One region of the Exiguobacterium sp. EA-TM-5 genome, then DNA from elsewhere that is predicted to be linked to it. Evidence: riboswitches for the same ligand, from Rfam matches in the RefSeq annotation. Region 1 holds a riboswitch; each other region holds the start of a gene.
What was found. A riboswitch is a leader RNA that binds a small molecule or an ion and turns the genes downstream of it on or off. The one in region 1 is predicted to bind S-adenosylmethionine.

Region 1 (4,538 bases):
TGCAAAAAAGGCAGAAAGCTGACGGAGACCAGGTATGTAGTAACCGATGATCAAAACGGATTTTCCGTAACGTCGAAATCCAGCTTCAGCGGAAAGGATATGTTTTTCTGAGATACGCATTTTCGGTCCGACGCGGTGCAGTAGTGGCATACCGAGTTTTAAACCGAGTAAATAACTAATCGTCATACCGATACAACTTCCTGCGTAAGCGGCAAGAATCGTACCGAACAGCGGTAGATTACCTTGATGCATCCAAAATCCGGACAAAACGAGTAGGGTCTCATCGGGAACCGGTAATCCCACGATACCACCTGCGAGAAGAACGGAGAGACCAAGGGCACCATATTGGTGCAGGATGTCATGTAAGAGATGATGAATCGGGGACACCTTCTTTCGTGAGAATCTTCTTCTTCAGTGTACAGGAAATAGGGGACCGTTGGAATGAAAGGACAAAAATTCTAGGGAAAGAAAAAATGAATTTTGATTTCCGGAAGTCAACCCTTTTTCTCAATACCGTTTCGAGCTATACTCGTTAAAGTGACTATTTTTAGAGGACGGTGTCGGACGATGATGCATGTAATAAATCAGTACGGCTGGATCGAAGTAATTTGTGGCAGTATGTTTTCCGGGAAATCGGAAGAGTTGATTCGTCGTGTCAGACGGGCGCAGTACGGCAAACTGCCTGTTCAAGTATTCAAGCCGGCGATCGACGACCGATACCACGAAGAACATGTCGTCTCTCACGTTGGTAATTCCGTCGTAGCGATTCCGATGGCGACGAGTCGTGATCTCTACGCAGCAGTAGCAGAAGAGACACAGATCGTCGGTATCGATGAAGTTCAATTCTTTGATGATGAAATCGTACAAGTCATCGAAGCACTCGCACAAGACGGAAAACGCGTCATTTGTGCAGGGCTTGATCAAGACTTCCGGGCAGAGCCATTCGGCAAGATGCCTGAATTACTGGCACGTGCAGAATTCGTGACGAAGCTACAAGCAATCTGTCTCTCCTGTGGGGATCCGGCTTCTCGGACACAACGTTTGATTGACGGAAAACCAGCGAACTATGATGACCCGATCATCCTAGTCGGTGCTTCAGAGTCGTATGAGCCACGGTGTCGCCATTGCCATGAGGTACCTGGAAAGCCGAAGCCACTTCAATCTGTGCAACACCAAGAAAATTAAAAAAAGACGGACCGTTTGCGGTCGTCCTTTGATTTAGCAGCTGTTCAATTCCATCCGGAAACGAATAGCTGCTTTTTAATTTATCCTGTTTCTTGCGAAAACTGACACGATTGTTCGATAAAGCGAATCGTCTCACGGACGATTACATCTTGGTCATGATCGAGTGTCGCGACGTGGTATGAATTGAGTAGACAGTAGCTTCGTTTATCATTCGTTCCGATATGACGGTGCAAGTAATCTGAACTCGACGGTGGAACGACGTGATCGGTTGCGGAATAAAGAATCAACGTCGGAAGGAGAATCGATCCCAAGCGTCCTTTCGTCTCATCCATCAAGCGGACGAGTTCGAACGCGCAACGACTTGGAACGAGATCGTAGATGATTTCAAAGGCGGACCGCTTGATATCCGGTGCCCCTTCCGGTAAGTACTGAGGACCGTCATCAAACGAGAGTGCTTCATACGACGGAACGGAAAGTGCGGCGTTGATCGTAATGATGCCGGCAAACGGAATCCCGTCAGCAGCGAGCGATAACGCGAGCGTCGCCCCCATCGATTGACCGATGACGAAAACTTGGTCGCATGTTTCTTGTAAACGTGAATAACCGTCTTGCAGGCTTTGTTTCCAACATCGTGCAGTCGATTGTTCGAACTCGCGGACGTTCGTTCCGTGTCCTCGCAAACGTGGCGCATAGACGGTAAAACCTTCAGCAGCAAATGCTTCACCGACGTCGCGGACACTTTGAGGAGTTGCGTTAAAACCATGACAGAGCAGGATTCCGATCGATCCACCTTGAAGATAAAATGCTTCAGCACCAGTCAATACAGGATAGTTCATCATTACTATTTTTCCTCCATTCATGAAAAAAACTCGTCGACGTCACTGCTTGGACGCCCACGAGTTTTTCACCGTATCATCCAAAGCCGCGCTTTGCTGGTCGGAGCACCTTACAGATTGCAGGTTGCCGTGAAGTCATAGAGCCAGGTCTCTCGTTCACTCTTGATAAATATCATATTGGAATTGTCGGATTAATCATTGAAACGATGGTAGCACGTTCGAAAATGACTTGTCAAATCGTTCTTGACGAATCATGATTCGTTCTTTAAGCTAATCCATAACTTGTCAATCAATCGATATGCGCCAAATGGATTATTTTTGAAAAGTTGGTTGACTTTTAAAGGTTCGACCCGTAATGTAAAAATTAGTTTTACGACATAAGCAACAACGCAACAACACACATACGAATTTCATACCGCAATACTTATCCAGAGAGGTGGAGGGACTGGCCCTGCGAAACCTCGGCAACAGACTCATTATGAGCACTGTGCCAATTCCATCAGACAAATGTCTGAGAGATGAGTGGAGTGGATTCTGCCACTGTGCGGATCCAGGTCTCTTCTTGTTTCTCAAGAAGGGACCTTTTTTTGTTGAATGAAGGGGGAAAATGGAATGATTGCATTTCATCAAGTCAAAAAAACGTACGTCACGAAGGATCAGACGATCGCAGCGCTCGACGGTGTCGACCTGACGATCGAGAAAGGCGAAATCTTCGGTGTCATCGGCTTTAGCGGTGCCGGGAAAAGTTCATTGCTCCGCTGCGTCAACCTGTTAGAACGACCGACGTCAGGAACCGTGACGGTCGATGGGGAAGATTTAACACAACTATCACCGAAGAAACTACGCCAAGCAAAACAGCGGATTGGGATGATCTTTCAACACTTCAATCTATTGAATGCGAACACGGTCTTTACGAATGTCGCGAAGCCACTCGTTCTCGCAGGCATCAAAAAAGATGAGATTCGCCGCCGGGTGACGGAGTTACTCGAATTCGTCGATCTGGCGGATAAGGCAGATCATTACCCGGATCAATTATCCGGTGGACAAAAGCAACGTGTCGGTATCGCTCGTGCACTAGCGACGCAACCATCCGTCCTTTTATGTGACGAAGCGACGTCAGCGCTCGATCCTCAGACGACACATCATATTCTGCAATTATTGAAACGAATCAATGCCGAATACGGGATCACGATTCTTTTGATCACCCATGAGATGGGCGTCATTCGGGAGATTTGCGACCGCGTCGCCGTCATCGAAGCCGGGAAGCTGATCGAGTCAGGAACAGTCTTTGATGTCTTTTCAAACCCGCAGACTGAGACAGCGAAAAACTTCGTCCGGTCCGTCATGCATGACGAGATTCCAGCATCGATTCGCCAGTTGATCGAATCACGGAATGCGAATCCAATCTATAAGATTCATTTCCTCGGTCATCACACAGGGCAGCCGCTCTTGTCACAAGTTGCGAAACGTTTTGATGTTGATGTCAACATTTTGCACGGTAGCATCACGGAGTTGCAGGAGACGCCGTTCGGCACTTTGCTCGTTGAATTAATTGGTGAAGCGACTGAAGTGAAACGAGCCTTACAGTACATTGATCAAGCACAAGTGACGGTCGAGGAGGTGCTAGCTGATGCTAGTTAATTACAGTGATATCTGGACAGCATTTTTGCAAACGATGACGATGGTATCCGTCTCACTCTTATTCTCGACCTTAATCGGCTTACCGCTTGGCATCTTGCTCGTCGTCACACGAAAAGGCGCATTACTTGAGAACGTCCCGCTATTCACGTTCTTCAATAGCATCGTCAATATCTTCCGCTCGATTCCGTTCATCATCTTACTCGTCGCGATCATCCCATTGACACGGTTGATCGTTCAGACGTCGATCGGAACCGAAGCCGCCATCGTCCCACTCGTCTTTTACGCCGCACCGTACATGGCACGGCTGATCGAAAGTTCCTTGCTTGAAGTCGATAAAGGTGTCCTTGAGGCAGCAGAAGCAATGGGCGCAACGCCATTCCAAACGATTTTCCGCTTCCTTTTACCGGAAGCACTCGGTTCACTCGTTCTTAACTTAACGATCGCGACGGTTGGGTTGATCGGGGCGTCAGCGATGGCAGGCGCGATCGGTGGCGGTGGACTGGGCGATTTAGCAATCACGTATGGTTATCAACGATTCGACACGAAAGTCATGATCATCACGGTCGGGATTCTCGTCATCTTAGTTCAAGGCTTACAGACGACAGGTAACATCGTCGCACGAAAAATTAGAAGACATTAATCAAAGGGAGCGATTCAGCCATGAAAAAAGCAGTAGCGATTGGAGCAACACTAACGACGATTTTATTTGCCGGGTGCTCAGCATCGGGAGAAGACGAAAAGACGATCAAACTCGGGGTCAGCGGTTCGGATACTCAAGTTTGGGACTACGTCGCGAAAAAAGCAGAGAAGGAGGGCATCAAAATCGAGCTCGTCAAGTTCTCTGATTATGTCCAGCCAAACATGGCACTGGCTGAG
Region 2 (4,538 bases), 230 kb from region 1:
TTTGCGGCGCTTCTTCCCCAACTGGGCAGAATAAATCGTCAATTACACACGCATCCGCTGGGCAGAGCTCAAACCCTTCTGACGTATCCACTTGAACCGCATAAACGAATTTTCCACCCACGAATTCACAACGTGTGATGTACGGTTCTGGTGCTTGGATGTACTCTTGAATCAACGTGATGCCATCGACCGGTTCGTCGAATGTCGGACCGTCGAGATAAGCTTCAAGTGCTTCAATCGAGTGGAACAACTGGACACCGAGTCCTTTGCCGGCACGGTTATGCTTCGTGATGAATGACGAAACACCAATCTCTTTTGCTGCTTGGACGATTTGATCACGTCCAACGGCAGCTGTCGTCTTCGGTACACGAATGCCTGCTTTGCGTAGTGCTGTATACTGATTGACTTTGCTGACTTCAAGACGGAGTGCACGCGTTCCGTTAAAGACAGTCCGGTCATGTTCTTCTAACCAAGCGAGGACTCCTTCCGTCAACTCCGGTGCATAGCGATGTCCACGTGTATGCGAAGAGGCACTCATTCGGCTGTAAAAGACACCTTCTGGTGGTACTTCATCGAGTGGCACGATTCCTTCATTCAAGTGCCACTGTTCATACGGTAACTCGAGTTCTTCGAGTCGTTTGATGAGATGGTCCGTCCATTCTTGATTTTCGTGGAGAATATGAATTTTTGTCATGATTGTTGACCTACCTTTCGTTTCGCTTCGACAAGTGGAATTACGTCACGAGCAAAGCGTTCCATTTCTTCAAGTTGTGGTGAGAATTGTAACAAGAGCAACGTGACACCGACAGCTTCGAACGCTAGAATACGTTCCGCAATCTGTTCCGGTGTGCCGATCAAGTTCGGTCGTAGACCGCGGTTTGAGACGGAATAATCATTTCGCTCGACCTGTTGTTCCAGTTGCGATTTACTAATGAAGTCTTGATAACCGGCATAACCAGCGCTATCTTCTTTTACATCCGTAATCCGTTGCCATTCTAGAAGCGCTTCTTCTTCCGTATCCCGGCAAATGATGTAAGCCGCAAGACCAAAGCTTTCGAGTGGAGCTTGTCCCGTCGCTTCCCGGCGTACTTTCATGTCGTTGATTTTGTGAGCGACTTCTTCGACCGTGCCCCCGTGCATGACATACGCATCACAGTGTTCGACGATTGTTCGTTTTCCGGCTTCACTCTCTCCACCGGCGTAGAGCTTAATCCCCGGACGCTGAACCGGCTTCGGGTGTAATTCTGCCTGCTCGATCGTATAGTGATTGCCTGAGAAACTATACGGCGAAGCGTCTGCCCATAGTCCTTTCATGACCGTGACGAATTCTTCCGTCCGCGCATAGCGTTCATCGTGCGCTGTAAAGATACCGTTATACTGTTTCGCTTCCTCTGCCCACCAGGCCGAGACGACATTCAGCGTAAAACGTCCCCCACTCAACTGATCGATGTTTGCTGCCATCTTCGCCGTCGTCGCCGGATTATGGAACCCGGGACGAACCGCTGTCATGATTTCAAGGCGTTCTGTTGTTGCAGCGATTGCCGCTGCCGTCGTCCATGCCTCAAGACTCGGTTCCTTTATTCCTTTGATATCGTTCAAGTTCAATTCTGCGATCAATGTCGTCGAAAAACCGATGCGTTCAGCTGTTTGTGCGACTTGTTTTGCATAATCGAATGTCGCCGGCATCTGTTCATCTTCGACATTCCGTAACCATCCCCCAAAAATCGGTAACCAAAAACCATACTCCACTCCATCATCCCCCTTATAATAAAAAGCGCCCTTTTCGAAGTTCGAAAAGAGCGACGGTATCTTGTCCTGTCCGCTCTTATCTTCAGAAGGTATCCCTTCCTGGAAGTAGCACCTTCCGCCATGGCGGGGTTGCTGAAGTGTCTTCGGGCCAGTCCCTCGACTTCTCTAGATAAGATGTGTTGCATTCATCGTACAGAATTCATTGAACTAAAGCAACCATTAAACCGTCTTTTCCCATCGGAATTGTTTTAGACAAAAAAATCCCGACATGATGTCGGGATCCGGTATTAATATGGTGCGACGAAATCTGATGTCGGCTCTGGCGTTTGTTCACCACGAACACGATCATAGAATTTTGCAAAGGTGACGCTGAAATACGGTGTAATCCACAGGAATGCTAGACCTAAGGTAACGATTCCTAAAAGAGCCCAACCAATAAACGATAGTAAGAGCATGAATGCTTCCATTTTATGCCCGTCCATCATTTTCCGAGAGCGTGTAATGGCTTCTAAGATACCAATTGATGGTTCATCTCGCAAAATATAGAACGTTAGCATATAAGAAAATGATTTAATGATTCCCGGTACGACTAATAGCAGTAACCATAGGAAGATAAAAAAGAATTGTACGATGGCTAGACCAATCACTTTGAAAAACATGCCATATGGTTCAAATAAATCCGTTACTTTCGTTTCTTCTCCACGAGCAATTGACATCGCAATCCAAGTCCAACCGACTCCAACCGGAATCAATAAAATCGATACCAACGATACGACGAGATCCATGGTATTAGCTGGTTCATCCATATCTGATCCAAATAACCCAGGTACACCTTGAATAATACTAAACAGAATAAATGTTAGGACTGCGAATCCCCAACGACCGCTTAACGACGCCTTTGCCGCTTTTTTTAATTGAGATGACATGAGTAAGGTCCTCCTTGAAAAATAAGTTCTCACCTTACTCTACGGCTAATAACTTCTAATGTTTCACTCTTTTTTCAATAATTTCCCGTCTTGTTGCTGTTTGAGCCAAGCACGCTCAAGTTGTCGCTCACATGCTGTATATAATGAACGACGACCATCGAGGCGTTCCATCGCGAACGGAATACTATGTTTTTTCGCCTGTGCGATGACATGCGCACTCGCTGCATGAGAGACACGGCTCGTCACGACGACGATCGCATCCGTCTTTTTGGCGAGACAGGCAATCTTTTTCGCGGATTGTGCGTCTCCTGCGAGATGAATCAATTCAATTCCAGTTGGCGCAAAGAACTCACGATAGACAGCTGTTTGTTGTTCGTTTCCAACGATGACGAGGCGCATACCTGTGAAGCGCGTGAAATCAAGTGGTGTCTTATCGACGAAATCCATCAATTGTCCAGGTACAGCTGTCGTCACGATTGGTTCAATCTTTCGCTCTTTTTGAACACGAATGCGACGCTGCGCTTTTTTAGGTTTTGGAGCCGTTTGCCGTTTCATTTTTCGTGCATACCGGTCCGATTTTTTCGCTGTAACAGTTACCTTCTCTACTAGTTGTTCTAATTTTATCGGGCGATCTGATGGTTCGTTGACAACCGGTTTTTCGTAGGTAAACTGATGCTTCCAGACAATCGTCAAGCTCTCTTTCCGTCCCCGCCACATGACGAGATCGACGAGTTGTCCTGCTTCTAGTCGAAAATAGCGCATGTCCTCTACCGGTACGACATAGTAGAACGGTTTTCCTGCTTCATCTTGTAGCGGACCGTTAACCGTCTCTTCAACAATGCCGTGTACTTTGACGATCGCTTGTTCAAACACGACACGTTCCGGGTTCTCTTTCATCCGTTCCGTTGAGACGACAGCTTCGATGCGACACACCGTTTTCTGGTCATCCTGACGATCGACACGGACACGGACCTCCATGCCATGCTCGAGATTCCAGTCACGCACGTCTCGTTCTGAAATATGACTACCGGACCATTCTAGTAAAGAGCCACCTTTTAACCCTCGCTGAAACGTGTAAGCATAACGCAGCTTTCGTACAGGTTCGATAGATGTTTGTGACGGCACTTCGATAGTTTGCTCTGGCATTACCCCTACCACTTCGTCGACGAACGTTGTTTCCTGTACGTGGCGTGGTGCATAATAAGCTGACATCTTGACCCACTCATCGATTCCGTTTACTTCGTCGAGCCAAAGTTGCCAGTCTTCGTATCGTTCGACGACTGCTAACTTCATTTGAACCAATTCAGTTGCCCGTTCCATCACCTGTTGCATCATCCGTAACCACTTCCTTTGCGTTTTTTTACACTATAGCAACGGAAAAACGCGGAAGTAGATCAAATAAATAACCAGGTTGTTTTTTTAACTAGGTCCGTTGATTGATTTCCACAGCCGGATCATGACGCTTGTATTTCGCAACGATGACGATCAGGACGGTGATGATGACAAGTAAAAACCAAGAAGACAATTTACCAAAATCAACGACTGCCCAGCCTCCTTCTTGATGCGGATAGACCCAGCCTTTGAAAAAAGTCACGATGTTCTCAGCAATCCAAATGAAGAAAGCAATCAGTAAAAAGGACAGGACAAGCGGCATCCGGTAAACCGTCTGCTCGATTGTAAAGTGAACCCATGACTTATAGAAGACGAAAACGACGAGGACCATTAGCAGCCACCTCGCATCGAAAATCCAGTGATGGCTGAAGAAGTTTAAATAGACGAGACTCCCGACACTAATCGCAAGCCATGGGGGAGGAAATGCTGTGAATCGTAAATGAAATCTCCTGAACGCCTGACACACATAAC
Region 3 (4,538 bases), 760 kb from region 1:
GGAACGAGACCGTTGGACGATGCGTTGACGACACTCATGACACGTCCCATCGTCTGTTCTGCGCACTGAGACTGGATAAATGTAATGATTCGAATATTGATGATCGAAGATAGGACACCGAGTGATAAAAGGATGATTAAGTACAACCACATCTGTTGAACTTGACTAATTAAGCAGAGGAATAGACCTAAGGCGCCAATCAATCGAACCGATGAGGTAAGCCCATTTACTTTCGTCTGCGCAAAACCACTCCAGACCGCTCCTCCGAGCATTCCCATTTGATAAGCCCCTTGCATATAACTTAAATCCATCGCGTCTCCTTGTAGCACATCATGAACGAGTAGAGGAATTCCGAGTAAGAGCGGTCCGAAGAAAAAGAAATTGACGCAGATGACGAGAAAAAGTGTCTGCTTGAGTTGCTGAAAGTATAGAACGTAATGAAGCCCTTCTTTTAGTTCAGATAGAGCGGAATGCTGGAGTGCTCGCTTAGTCTTAGCCTCACGAATCCCATACGTGAAGAGGAGCGTCAGACAGAGCGTCCCGAAAATCACGAGAAAGACATGTGAGTAAGAAGAATAGCTGAGAATGACTCCGCCAAGAATTGGACCTGAAAAGAGCGCGATTTGATTTGATGTTTGAATCAAGGAGTTAGCTTTAGTAAGTTGTTCGTTTGGAACAAGTGTAGGCAGTAAAGAAGCATTCGCGGGTGAATAAAATGCATCTACACTGCCGAATAAAAAGGCGAATCCTAAGATTGTTAGCAATGTAAGCTGATCGGTATGAAGTAACATGAGAAGACAAAGAATAAAACTGATCCGCAGACTACTTGAGATGCGCATGATCGTCGAACGTTTATAGCGATCAGATAAAACGCCACCGAACAACATCAAAAAAATACGAGGTAACAAGGTAGCCATTAGGACGAGTCCGAGAAAGGATGCCTGGTTTAACGTATGGATGACATACCATTGTTCAACAAACAGATAGGTTGAGAGGGAAAAGGCGGAGCACATGCCGGATCCCCATAAAAACAAAAAGGCGCGATTTTTAAATAGGGATTGTTCCGTATTCATTTCAACATGTAGCATCATATACCTCCAGATTAGACGTCGTCGTTCTCAAACAGTGGTTTATCAATCGCAAAGGCGGTCGTCATGATGTAAAAGTGTTTTCGATCTTTTTCGTCAGGTGGAGATTGTGTAAACGCTTCTAATAAAGCACGATACTTTGTAGCAAAGCGTTGAAAGTCGGCTTCAGACATCGTAAGTTCTTTTTGGAGCGATAAGCTCATCCAGTCTTCGACGTTTGAAGACACGGGAGAAAAAGCAGTTGTCGGAGCGGTGAGGACGCGTGTTTTTGCCCGGTCCAGTACCTCAAGATACGATTGTCGGGTTGCCTCTTTCGTCTCGACGAAGTTCAGAAGATGATCAGCAGGAATGTATCCTCGAGCGATCGCTTGATAGTATTTCAATAGATTGCCACCTTGTTCTTCTGTTCGAACGAGGCGAATCAAATCATGCTTTTCAAGTTCCCGCACGTGATAGAGCACTTTTGCGCGTGATAATGTCAGTAAATGAGCTAACTGGTGTACCGTATGTGGCTGTTCGACGAGAAACATGAGGATTTTTGTTCGTAACGGATCGCTGATCACCTTTAACTGTTCATAGCTTTCTAATATATGAATCGCTTTTTGTTCCATCCAATCATCTCCTTTTTAACCGGTTAACTTTTATTAACCGTAAAACAAAATGCCCTTTTTGTAAACGATTACAAATTTATGTAAAGGTTTCTCTGAACACAAAAACTGACTCCATTGACATACTCGCTGATTCCCATCCTATAAAAGTAGGTGTGAGAACAAGCGAAATGTTTGAAGTCAGTTTCAGCTGTTTCTTCGGTTCGAGACGATTAAACCGTCGTCGTATCTTTCCATTCCTGTTCAATGAAGGCATCACGACCAGAGGCAGCACGATCTTTTTTGTAGTGTTCTGGATTTTTCTTATGGAAGTCTTGGTGGTACTCTTCCGCTGGATAAAATTCAGAAGCGGCATCGATCCGCGTTACGATTGGTTGTTTAAAACGATTACTTGCGGCAAGAGCGTCACGAGAAGCGATTGCTGCTTCATGCTGCGCATCCGTATGATAGAAGATTGCTGGCGCGTACTGCGTGCCGCGATCTTGGAATTGACCTTCTGCATCCGTCGGATCCGTTTGTGGCCAGTAGAGTTCAAGTAAACGCTCGTACGGGAACAGGCTCGGATCAAACGTGATTTGAACGACTTCAAGATGTCCTGTCGTTCCTGTTTTTACTTGCTCGTATGTCGGGTTATCGACGTGTCCGCCCATGTAACCTGATACGATTCCCTCGATTCCTGGTAATTCTTCAAATGGTGTCACCATGCACCAAAAACATCCACCTGCAAATGTTGCTTTTTCCATCTGTCTCTTCCTCTCCGTGGGAAATCCCCATTGTATGTCTGACAGCGAGAAAACGAAAACGACTCCTTCGCTTGGTTGCAAAAGGAGTCGCCGCTTTTTATCAACCAAAGCTTTCGCTTTGCTGGTCGTAGCACCTTGCTATGCGCAGGTTGCTGGGACGTCATCGATCCAGATCTCTCGGTCCACTCTTGATAAGGGTATATGAAGTTGATGTCATTCGTTATCATTGTTGTGATGATACCATTTCATAAGAAATAAAGTCAATCCTTAGGATTCAAGGCACGTAAAACGGTCGCTCCGAGTGTTTTTGCACCAATCAGTAACGCCTGTTCGTTAATCTCGTACTGCGGATGATGTTGTGGATAATTGACGCGACCGTCCGTATATCCGGAGCCGGTAAAGAAGTAACTTCCCGGGACATGCGTTAGATAATGTGCGAAGTCGTCTGCCGCCATCATCGGTGTGAGTGCTCGAACAGATGCTTCCGGTAAGAAAGAAGCGGCCTCTTGGACGAGTTTTGTCTCGTCCGGGTGATTCCAAAGCGCCGGGTAACCCGTCGTGAAGTCAATCGAATACGAAGCACCGATGCCAGCACACGTCGTTTTAGCGACAAGATCGACTTCTTGTCGAAGCTGATGCCGCAGTGTCTCGTTGAACGTGCGGATTTCGCCGACGATGCGTGCCTCACCCGTGACGATATTTGGAGCCGTTCCTGCATGGAAAGAACCAATTGCGAGAACAGCAGGCTCAAACGGATCGACCCGTCGGCTGACGAGGTGTTGTAAGTTACAAACAAGCTGCGCACCGGCGACGAGCGCATCTTTTGTTTTGTGCGGTGCTTGGGCATGCCCACCTTGACCGTGGACGATGATTTCGAATTCGTCGATGGCACATAGTGTATGTCCTTCCCGAAAACCAATCGTGCCAACGGGTAAATCATTTTCAAGATGTGTCGCAAAAATCGCATCGACCCCTTCGAGGACGCCAGCTTCAATCATTTGGATTGCGCCACCAGGGAAGACCTCTTCACCATGCTGGTGGATGATTCGAATCGTTCCTTGCAATTGAGCACGTAACGGATAAAGGGTAGCAGCAAGAGCCATCACCATTGCTGTATGACCATCGTGTCCACAAGCATGCATGACACCAGGATGAATTGACCGGAAAGCGAGTGTCGTCTCTTCTTGAAGGGGTAAGGCGTCAAAATCGGCGCGGATAGCAATCGTCGGACCAGGTTGTTTGCCTTCGATCGTCGCGACGACCCCACGACCTCCGACGGCTGTTTGATGAGGAATGCCACATTCTGCGTAAAAGGCGGCAATCCGCTCTGGTGTGCGGACTTCCTGAAAAGAAAGTTCCGGATGCCGGTGGAAATCACGGCGTAACGCGATCATTGTTGGTTCGAATTGTTCAAGTGCTTCAAAAAGTTGAGTTTGCATCTTCAAGCTCCTTTGACGTGTGTCTTTTCGTGAAAAGGGGTACAGATACAGGTAATCACGAAAGGGGATCATAAAACATGGGAGAAATCGTCGTTAACGCTGTACTTACGATCAAAGCAGGTCTCGCGGATCAAGTCTTCCCGATTCTAGAAACGGTTTATCATGCCGCACAAAAAGAAGAAGGGTGCTTGCGCTATTCCTTGCATCAATCAATCGAGGATGAGCATCAGTTCATGTTGTATGAAGTGTATCGTGACGAAGAGGCGCTCGAAGCGCATATCGCATCCGACCACTATAAAGCATACCGTGAACAGATTGAATTATACTTGATGGATCGACAAGTGACGAAATACGTCGAGATGACATTCTGACGTTTTGCGATAAGAAGAGACGAACCCGTCGAAATCGACGGATTCGTCTCTTTTTGTCTTACATTGATTTAAAGCCGAGGAAGTGCTCCTGCCAACGTGGTTCATAAATCGAGTTGATTTGAAGCTGCGAACCACCTGCATGGATGAAATGTTCGCTATCGAGCATGATTCCGATATGCGAAGGACCGTCTGTATAGGTGTTTTGGAAGAAGACGATATCTGAGCGTTTACCACTTGAGATGCTCGTCCGGCGGTTAGTGAAGAACGCACCGTACCAGTAGCCGCGAAC
Region 4 (4,538 bases), 260 kb from region 1:
ATCCTTATATTTAATAGCGACCTTCATCATTTCGAGAATTTTGCTGAGTTCACGAACGAGCTCCGATCGTTCGATCTTGACGAGTCGCTCAAAGACGAACGTCTCGATGAGCAGCCGGACATCATAGATTTCCTGGATATCGCGCTCGGATAAACCGACGACGACCGCCCCCATCCGTTCCAATCGAATCAACTGTTCGGATGCAAGGATCTTTAACGCATCACGGATGGGTGAGCGACTAACGGAAAAGTCAGAGGCTAACTTGTTTTCAGATAAAATGGTACCGCTTTCAATACTTCCTGAAATGATGCGCATCCGTAGCTCGTATGCAACACGATCGCCAGCGGAAGCTTTTGATAACCATTTCAAGGGATATAACAGTTCTGACATGGAATCACCTGATTTCTAAAGTTAGTATACTTGTATACAAGTTAGTATAAACGTTTTTTTCTGAAATGCAAACGCTTAACTTAAATTTTAGTGATTCAAGCAGGAATCAGGAAAATCGTTTTCGATATGTTAGGGTGAAGAAGTAAGTGACGTGTAGAACAAATAAGGAGGAGATCGTACATATGCATATTTTAGTCGTAGGTGCAGGGGCAGTCGGAGGATATTTCGGAGGTCGTCTTGCTGAAAAAGGTGAACAGGTGACATTCCTCGTTCGTCCGAAACGTTATGAACAGCTACAAAAAACAGGACTGCAAATCACTAGTCCTCACGGTGATATCACGATCACGCCTCAGTTAGTGACGCGCGACATGCAACCGGATCATACATTCGACGTCGTCTTGCTTTCGACGAAGGCTTATCACTTAGATGACGTATTGAAGGATCTTGCGCCATTCGTTTCGGAGGATACATATATCATTCCGTTATTAAACGGGATGCAACATATTCGCCGGTTAACAGAAGTCTTCGGAGAAGATCGAGTGCTCGGTGGTCTTTGCTTCATTGAATCGACGCTTGATACAGAAGGGCGTATTGTACAGACAAGTCCGTCACACCGGCTGTTATTTGGTTCACGGATCGGTAAACCAACAGCTCGTCTGGAGGAAATTGCAACACGTTTTGCGAAAGCAAAGGCGCCGATGGCGTACTCAACGCACATCATGGATGACATGTGGCAAAAATATCTGTTCATTTCGACATTCGCTGGCGTGACGACACTATTTCGCTCTGCCATCGGTCCGATTCGGCAAGAACCTGTCGGGCGTCAGATGATCATAGACGTCATGAAGGAATCGAAACAGGCAATGGAAGAACAGGGTGCGGTCTTCAATGATGATGTAGAAGCTGTACTGATGAAACAAATGAATGCAATGGAAGATAAGATGAAATCGTCGATGTTGCGGGATATGGAAAAAGGTCAACGAGTAGAAGTTGATCACTTTTTTACTACTTTACTAAAAACAATGTCTCAACGTCATCTTCAACTCATCGAGTCAAATTTAGGAATCTATCAAAAAAATCAAGAAATGCATGTTGACTGAATTATCTGCATTCTGATATGGTTAGGAACAATTACATACTTATCCAGAGAGGTGGAGGGACTGGCCCTATGAAACCTCAGCAACAGGTCGAAAGATACTGTGCTAATTCCTGCGGGTGCTGCACCCGATCGATAAGATTTCCGAATTGTCGACCGACGCATCCGTGAGGATGCGTTTTTTGTTTGAAATAGGTGGAATGAGGAGGAAATGGATTCATGAAAACGAGCGGGGCTTTTCGACGAAAGATGGAATCACGTCATCTGATCATGCTGTCGTTAGGTGGTGTTATTGGAACAGGATTATTTTTAAGTACGGGTTATACATTGGAACAAGCAGGGCGCGTCGGAACGATTCTGTCTTACTTAATTGGGGCCGTCGTCGTTTATCTCGTCATGTTAAGTCTCGGTGAACTGGCTGTACATATGCCGGAAACTGGTTCATTCCATAAATACGCGACAAAGTATATCGGACCCGGCACAGGTTATACAGTGGCTTGGCTCTACTGGCTGACGTGGACGGTCGCCCTCGGTTCAGAATTCACGGCAGCAGGCATTTTGATGCAGCGTTGGTTCCCATCCGTTCCTGTCTGGGTGTTCAGTGCATTATTCGCTACGATGATCCTTGGTATTAACGTTTTGAAGGTCCGTGTCTTTGCTGAAGTCGAATTTTGGTTCTCCGCTATTAAGGTCGTAACGATCATTGCTTTCATTTTACTTGGTGCAGGAGCCATCGTCGGCTTCATTCCACTGCAAGATGGTAGTCCAGCCCCATTCTTTTCTTCGTTAACCGAAGGTGGATTGTTCCCGAATGGCGCTTTCGTCATCTTCATGACGATGCTCGCAGTGAACTTTGCTTACTCGGGCACAGAATTAATTGGTGTAGCAGCGGGTGAAGCAGTCGATCCGAAACGGACGATTCCGCTTGCAATCCGGACGACGATTCTACGATTGGTTCTCTTTTTCGTTGGTACGATCATCGTATTAGCCGTCTTGTTGCCAACGGAAGGAAAGGGCGTACTCGAAAGTCCATTTGTAGCCGTATTTGAACGGATCGGTATTCCCTACGCAGCAGACGTGATGAACTTTGTCATTTTGACGGCGATCTTATCGGCAGCGAACTCGGGACTTTACGCGGCCTCACGGATGCTTTGGTCGCTTGCGAACGAACGGATGATTCCGCGCTTCTTCGCCCAGGTGACGCCAAGCGGAGTTCCACTTCGAGCTGTATTGTTCAGCATGCTCGGTGGAGGACTTGCCTTGCTGTCTAGCATCTATGCAGCAGGAAGTGTCTATATCGCGCTCGTCTCGATTTCCGGACTTGCTGTCGTCGTCGTCTGGATGAGTATCAGCGTTGCGCAATATCGCTTCCGGAAACAATTCCTCCGCGAAGGGCATACGGTCGACGAATTGGTCTATCGTACACCACTGTTTCCATTCGTACCGATTGCAGCCTTCGTTGTCTGTTTGATTTCCCTAATTGGGATCGGATTTGATCCGACACAACGTATTGCTTTGTACTGCGGTATTCCATTCATCGTGATCTGTTATGTCGTTTATGCGTTCACGAATTCTTCTCAGAAACGGAGTGTTGAAGATGTCCCGAATCAAAAATCCAGTTGACCAACGATTACAGAAAGTTCCCTTCCTGATTTTAGATGGAGCGCTTGCGACCGAACTCGAACAAAAGGGATTTGACCTGAACGATCCGCTCTGGTCAGCGCGTCTCTTGATCGAAGCACCAGAACAGATTGAGCGTGTCCATAACGATTACTTCGAAGTAGGTGCCGATGTCGCGATCACCTCAAGCTATCAAGCAAGTATCGAAGGGTTCAAGCAACGTCACATCACAACCGAGGAAGCAGAGAAACTGATCCGACAAACGGTCACTCTTGCGCAAGACGCACGGACGCGTAGCGGAAAGAATGCCGCACTAATCGCGGGATCTGTTGGTCCTTATGGTGCCTACTTAGCAGATGGATCTGAATATCGCGGTCATTATGGTGTGTCAGCTGATGTGCTAGAAGCCTTCCACAGACCGCGGATCGAAGCATTGATTGAAGCGGGTGCGGATCTGCTGGCGTTCGAGACGATTCCGTCACTTGAGGAAGCTGTCGTGTTGTTCCAGATTCTCGAAGCGTATCCGGAAGTATCTGCTTGGCTGACGTTCTCGCTTCAAGATGCGACGCACATCAGTGAGGGAACACCACTTGCGACATGTATCGAGACGATCGGACAACATCCGCAACTTGCAGCGATTGGTGCAAATTGTTTTCCGGCATCTTACACGACCGATTTCATTCTTCATGTCAAAGCATTGACGAACGTACCGATCATCGTCTATCCGAACTCCGGCGAGGTTTATGATCCGGTCGCGAAGACATGGTCGGGTACGAATCAGTGCACATCGTTCCAAACTGTCGCAAAGACGTGGTATGAAGCTGGGGCACGATTGATTGGCGGTTGTTGCCGGACGTCACCCGAACATATTGCGCAAATTCGTTCGGTCTGCCGAGTTTCTCAAACATGATGAATGATGGACGAAAAAAGAACGGACGCGAAATCAATCGATTTCGCGTCCGTTCTTTTAGATAAGGTGTGATTCCGTTACCGTTCGCGCAAGGCGCGATTGAATTGTTGCAACAGGCGTCCGAAATCTTCCGCATCATCCGAAGGCCAATCCGTCAATAGACGTTCGATGCTCGCGAGACGTGCTGTTCGATAAATCGTGAGTTCTTGTTGTCCTTTATCCGTGATGTGATAGAAGAAGGCCCGTCCATCCATCGGATCTTTTACTTTTTCAACGAGTTGTTTCTGATCGAGTGCCGCTGCTTGGCGACTGACGGTCGAAACATCGAGCTGAAGTTCGCGGGCAAGTGTTTTGACACCGACGTTGCCGGAATCTGATAGTTGACGCAGTAAGAGATAGGAAGCACGATCCAAATTGCGATTGTCTGCCGTCGCTGTCGTTAAGCGCCGGATCAGAATCGCTAACTCCAATTCAATGGTTTCGAGTGATTGTTGAGACATCGGGTATCTCCCCTTTCGAAAA

Region 2: another riboswitch for S-adenosylmethionine. It lies ahead of ACV3PA_RS03045 (LLM class flavin-dependent oxidoreductase); the one in region 1 lies ahead of ACV3PA_RS04310 (alpha/beta hydrolase).
Region 3: another riboswitch for S-adenosylmethionine. It lies ahead of msrA (peptide-methionine (S)-S-oxide reductase MsrA); the one in region 1 lies ahead of ACV3PA_RS04310 (alpha/beta hydrolase).
Region 4: another riboswitch for S-adenosylmethionine. It lies ahead of ACV3PA_RS02910 (amino acid permease); the one in region 1 lies ahead of ACV3PA_RS04310 (alpha/beta hydrolase).

Annotation. Positions count from the first base shown of each region.
Region 1 is NZ_CM132670.1:799,318-803,855, forward strand. Features, by position in the region: gene ACV3PA_RS04300 (DedA family protein) at 1-387, opposite strand, end outside; gene ACV3PA_RS04305 (thymidine kinase) at 571-1,185, shown strand; gene ACV3PA_RS04310 (alpha/beta hydrolase) at 1,266-2,024, opposite strand; SAM riboswitch class I at 2,092-2,193, opposite strand; SAM riboswitch class I at 2,443-2,546, shown strand; gene ACV3PA_RS04315 (methionine ABC transporter ATP-binding protein) at 2,634-3,662, shown strand; gene ACV3PA_RS04320 (methionine ABC transporter permease) at 3,652-4,302, shown strand; gene ACV3PA_RS04325 (MetQ/NlpA family ABC transporter substrate-binding protein) at 4,323-4,538, shown strand, end outside.
Region 2 is NZ_CM132670.1:566,169-570,706, reverse strand. Features, by position in the region: gene ACV3PA_RS03050 (ATP-grasp domain-containing protein) at 1-694, opposite strand, end outside; gene ACV3PA_RS03045 (LLM class flavin-dependent oxidoreductase) at 691-1,749, opposite strand; SAM riboswitch class I at 1,823-1,925, opposite strand; gene ACV3PA_RS03040 (DUF975 family protein) at 2,037-2,675, opposite strand; gene ACV3PA_RS03035 (DUF2325 domain-containing protein) at 2,739-4,010, opposite strand; gene ACV3PA_RS03030 (DUF817 domain-containing protein) at 4,099-4,538, opposite strand, start outside.
Region 3 is NZ_CM132670.1:39,900-44,437, reverse strand. Features, by position in the region: gene ACV3PA_RS00210 (MFS transporter) at 1-1,073, opposite strand, end outside; gene ACV3PA_RS00205 (ArsR family transcriptional regulator) at 1,103-1,699, opposite strand; gene msrA (peptide-methionine (S)-S-oxide reductase MsrA) at 1,909-2,439, opposite strand; SAM riboswitch class I at 2,534-2,637, opposite strand; gene ACV3PA_RS00195 (M20 metallopeptidase family protein) at 2,700-3,878, opposite strand; gene ACV3PA_RS00190 (putative quinol monooxygenase) at 3,956-4,249, shown strand; gene ACV3PA_RS00185 (SH3 domain-containing protein) at 4,308-4,538, opposite strand, start outside.
Region 4 is NZ_CM132670.1:540,810-545,347, forward strand. Features, by position in the region: gene ACV3PA_RS02900 (GntR family transcriptional regulator) at 1-390, opposite strand, end outside; gene ACV3PA_RS02905 (ketopantoate reductase family protein) at 573-1,490, shown strand; SAM riboswitch class I at 1,527-1,628, shown strand; gene ACV3PA_RS02910 (amino acid permease) at 1,706-3,109, shown strand; gene mmuM (homocysteine S-methyltransferase) at 3,084-4,016, shown strand; gene ACV3PA_RS02920 (MarR family winged helix-turn-helix transcriptional regulator) at 4,094-4,516, opposite strand.